2 regions of the Streptomyces sp. NPDC059534 genome follow, and region 2 is predicted to be linked to the other one. Evidence: riboswitches for the same ligand, from Rfam matches in the RefSeq annotation. Region 2 holds a riboswitch; the other holds the start of a gene.
What was found. A riboswitch is a leader RNA that binds a small molecule or an ion and turns the genes downstream of it on or off. The one in region 2 is predicted to bind cobalamin.
Positions count from the first base shown of each region.

Region 1: another riboswitch for cobalamin. It lies ahead of ACFVZH_RS14075 (ribonucleoside-diphosphate reductase subunit alpha); the one in region 2 lies ahead of ACFVZH_RS02145 (prenyltransferase/squalene oxidase repeat-containing protein).

Region 1 is NZ_JBHWAQ010000009.1:140,962-143,127, reverse strand. It holds gene ACFVZH_RS14075 (ribonucleoside-diphosphate reductase subunit alpha) at 1-971, opposite strand, end outside; cobalamin riboswitch at 1,103-1,233, opposite strand; gene ACFVZH_RS14070 (GNAT family N-acetyltransferase) at 1,282-1,782, opposite strand; gene mctP (monocarboxylate uptake permease MctP) at 1,873-2,166, opposite strand, start outside.
Region 2 is NZ_JBHWAQ010000002.1:11,175-13,340, forward strand. It holds gene ACFVZH_RS02145 (prenyltransferase/squalene oxidase repeat-containing protein) at 1-1,237, opposite strand, end outside; cobalamin riboswitch at 1,311-1,450, opposite strand; gene ACFVZH_RS02150 (MBL fold metallo-hydrolase) at 1,516-2,166, opposite strand, start outside.

The sequences.
Region 1 (2,166 bases), on a different contig from region 2:
CCCGTGTTGTCGCGGAGCTCCAGGAACTCCTCGATGTCCGCGTGCCAGGTCTCCAGGTAGACGGCGGCGGCGCCCTTGCGGCGGCCGCCCTGGTTCACGGCGGCGACGGAGGCGTCGAGGGTCTTCAGGAACGGCACGATGCCGTTGGAGTGCCCGTTGGTGCCGCGGATCAGCGAACCGCGGGCGCGGATGCGGGAGTAGGAGAGCCCGATGCCGCCCGCGTGCTTCGAGAGGCGCGCGACCTGGTGGTAGCGGTCGTAGATGGAGTCCAGCTCGTCCTGCGGGGAGTCCAGCAGGTAGCAGGAGGACATCTGCGGGTGGCGGGTGCCGGAGTTGAAGAGCGTGGGGGAGGACGGCAGGTAGTCCAGGCGGCTCATCAGCCCGTACAGCGCGGCGACCTCGTCGAGCGCGCGGACGCTGTCGTCCTCGGCCAGACCGCAGGCCACACGCAGCATGAAGTGCTGCGGGGTCTCGATCACCTGGCGGGTGATCGGGTGGCGCAGCAGGTAGCGCGAGTAGAGGGTGCGCAGACCGAAGTAGCCGAAGCGGTCGTCGCCGGCCGCGTCGATCGTCGCGTCGAGCCGGTCCGCGTGCAGCGCGACGAACTCGGCGGTGCGGTCGGCGATCAGGCCCTCGCGGTGACCGACGGCGACGGAGGCGGAGAAGGAGACCGCGCCCTGCCCGGCCGCCTCGTCGGCGATGGTGATCGTCAGGAGCCGGGCGCCGAGCCGGGAGTACGCCGGGTCGTCGGCGATCAGGCCCGCGGCCGCCTCGGTGGCCAGCTCGCGCAGCTCCGCCTCGTCCGACGCGGCGCTGCGGCCGCGCAGCGCGGCGGCGGCGACCTTGCCGGGGTCGGTGTCGGGGAGATCGGCGGTGAGGTCGGTCAGGGTCCGCAGCAGCACGGTCCCGGGGCCGTCGCTCTCGACCGCGGAAGCCTCGGCCGAAGCCGGATCGGCGGGCGCGATGGTCACGTGGGGGCTCTCCCTCGCTCGGCCGGGGCCGCGACGGGGGAAGGCGGGCAGGGGCGCGAACGGTTCATGGGCCGCGCCGTGTCCACCGGCCCACTCCGCGAGGCCCGGAAGTCAGTGGCACCCGGAACGGAAGGACCGGGTGCGCTGGCGGCAGGTCCTCGGACTGACTCCGTACGAATCCGCACGAAGCACACCGTTGCGGGACAGTTCCGGATTCGCGCCGGATTCCCCTGCGTCGACAGCGAGCACGAGCATACATGTGGGGGGCGCCGCTCTTGGCACCCCCCACATGTTGTGTCGCCGCCCCGGCTCAGAACTCCAGGGCGTAGGTGCGCAGAGAGTGATCGGGGATCGGCTCCCAGTCCCGGTCCGGGGTGCGGACGAAGCCCAGGCGCTCGTAGATCCGGTGCGCGGCGACCATGGAGACGTCCGTGGAGAGCACGAGACGCGCGCAGCCGGGGAGGTCCCGCGCCCGCTCGACGCAGGCCCTCACGAGGGCCTCTCCGACGCCCCGGCCGCGGGCCTCCGGGGAGACCACGAGCATGCGGAACTCGGCCTCGCCCTCGACCGCGATGTCGGCCCAGGGGGTGGCGCCCCGGGCGAAGGTCACCCCGCCCAGGAGCCGCCCGTCGCCGTCCTCGGCGACGAGCACCTCGCTCTCGCGCGCCCGCCGCTCGGTGTCCCGCAGCACGTGCAGGTACGAGTCCTCGGCCCCGTACTTCAGCAGCCCGTCGTTCAGATAGGTGCCCGCGGTGAGCTCGCCCAGCTCCTCGTGCTCCTCGGGCCGTACCGCCCTGATCGTGAAGTCCATGGGGCCAGTCTCCCCCGCGGGCGACGCGCGGGGGCCCGGGATCTCCTGGCGGAGAATCCCGGGCCCCTGCGCGTACGGCCGTGCCGCGGGTCAGTGCGTCCCGACGCCGACCTTCGGCGGCTCGGTCCGCACGCCGGTGTCGCCGGCGTCCGCCGTGTAGTCGGACGGCGAGGTCTCGTCGATGCCCTCGGGGGCCTTGACGGCCTTGAGGACGAAGGTCAGGACGACCGTGACGACGAGGTTGAGGACGAAGGCGGTGAGGCCGATGTAGCCGATCTCGCCGATGCCCGGGATCTCGGCGGAGGAGCCGCCGAAGTGCTTCTGGGTCGGGCTGGCGACGCCGTACGCGGCGACCGTGCCGTAGACCATGCCGACGGCCCAGCC
Region 2 (2,166 bases):
CGCTCACGAGGAAGCCGATGCCGACGCCGACGACCGTGCCGATGCCGATGATCCACCAGATGTCGAAGCCGGACTCCTCGTCGTCGCTGGTGGAGGAGGCGGAGGTGTCGGGGGTCTTGGGCGCGGGGCCGGTGGCGTTGAGCTGCTCGACCAGGTCCGCCGTACCGAACTCGCGCGGGTCGGTCTCGGTGGCGCGGGCGGCCAGGATCAGCTGCGCGTACGCGGCCGGTCCGCTCTCCTTCGCCCAGGCGGCGGAGTTCTTCTCCAGCCACACGAGGGCGGGCTCCGCCTCCTGGGCGGCGCCGGCCGCGGCGAGGGCCACGACCGCGTCGGCGGTGTTGCCGATGTCCGGCTTCTCGGTCGTGTCGGTGGCGCCCGGCATCGGCGGGGTGGTGAGGTGGCCGGTCTTCGCGAGGGCCTTCGCCAGGTAGGAGGCGCCGTTGAGGGCGGCCCGCTCGGCGGTCGGCTTCGTGAGGTCGGTGCAGACCGGCGGCTGCTCGGGGGACGCCTTGGTGGCGGCGATGCTCTTGCCGAGTCCGGCGAGGGTGGCCGCGGCGGTGGCGTCGGCGTTCGCGAGGAGCGTGCCAGCCTTGTCCGGCTGGTACGCGAAGGCCCCGGCGCCGTCCTTGTCCGAGCAGGGCAGGGCGAAGGAGAGGAGCGCGTCGTACGGGGTGCGGCCGTCGGCGGAGGTGTACGAGCCGGGCTTCTCCCCGGTCGCGGCGAGCGCGCCGACGACGATCGAGGTGGAGTTGGCGTCGCTGGCGCCGCCGGCGCCGTAGCCCCAGCCGCCGTCCTTGTTCTGCACGGTCTTCAGCCAGGCGCTGCCGGCCTTGACGGCCTGGTCGACCTTCTCGGGCGCGGCGGCCTGGCGGCGGACGGCGCCGAGCGCCTGGACGGCGACGGCGGTGGCGTTGGTGTCCCGCATCGTCTTGGCGTCACAGGGCGTCGCCGCGTCCGCGCGGTACGAGGCGAACGAGCCGTCGGCGCACTGCTGGCCGAGGAGCCAGCCCACGGCCTGGTCGGCGGGCTGGTAGCCGGTGCTCCGCTGGGCGAGGAAGGCGAGCGACTGGCGCCAGACGCCGTCGTACGTCGGGTCCTTCGTGCCGTACAGGCCGGTCGCGGGGGTGCCGGTCGAGGGGGTCGGAGAGGGCGCGGCGGCGGCCGGGACGGCGGCTGCGGCGCCGAGTGCGACGGCGGCGGCGGCGAGCGCGGCGGCGCTGCGGCGGACGGTGTTCATGGGGCCCTCTCCTGCGGCCGGGCACCGGCACGCCTCAAGGGCACCAGGCTCCGGCTCCGTATTCCTCGACGGTGCCGGCGGTCACGTCCCGGGCGGGGCATTCCGACTTGCCGGTCCTTGCGGGGACCGGCTCACGGTTGCGGGTCAGTGCCGGATTCGCACCGGTCTTCCCCCCGTACGGGCATGATGACGACCCGCTCACTGTACCGGCCCGTACGCCCTCCGCTCCGGCGGTGCGAGACGCCTCACACCGCACCGACTCAGGGGGAGGCGGCAGGTCACCGCGGGGGGCGCGCCGCCGGCCGGGCGGGGAGCGCGACCGGCTCCACGGCGATGTAGGTGACCGGGTCCGTGCCGGTCACGGCCTCCGCGCGGCCCAGTTTCACGAGGCGGCGCACATGGGCCTCGGCCTCGCTGACGGCGATGTTGCGGGAGCCGTGGGGGATCTGGTCCCAGGGCCGGTTCCACTCCATCCGTTCGGCGAGCTGCCAGGGGGTGAGCGGGGCGGCGAGGAGGCCGAGGAGCCCGGTGAGGCGTTCCTCGTGGTGGTCGAGGAGTTCGCGGACCCGGCCGGCGGCGTCGGCGAAGGCGTACTGGTGGGCGGGGAGGACCTCGGCGACGCCGAGGCGGCCGATCCGTTCGAGGGAGTCGAGGTAGTCGCCGAGGGGATCGGCCCCGGTGGCGTCGTCGGGGTCCTCGTACAGACCGATGTGCGGGGAGATCCCGGGCAGCAGGTGGTCGCCGGAGAAGAGCCGGCCGTGGCCGGGCAGCCGCGCGGGGTGCTCCTCCTCCAGGTGGAGGCAGACGTGACCGGGGGTGTGGCCGGGCGTCCAGATGGCGCGCAGCCGCCGGCCGGCCAGGTCGAGCAGCTCGCCGGGGACGATCTCGCGGTCGGGGAGCGCGGAGCGCAGGCCCGGCAGCGTCCGCAT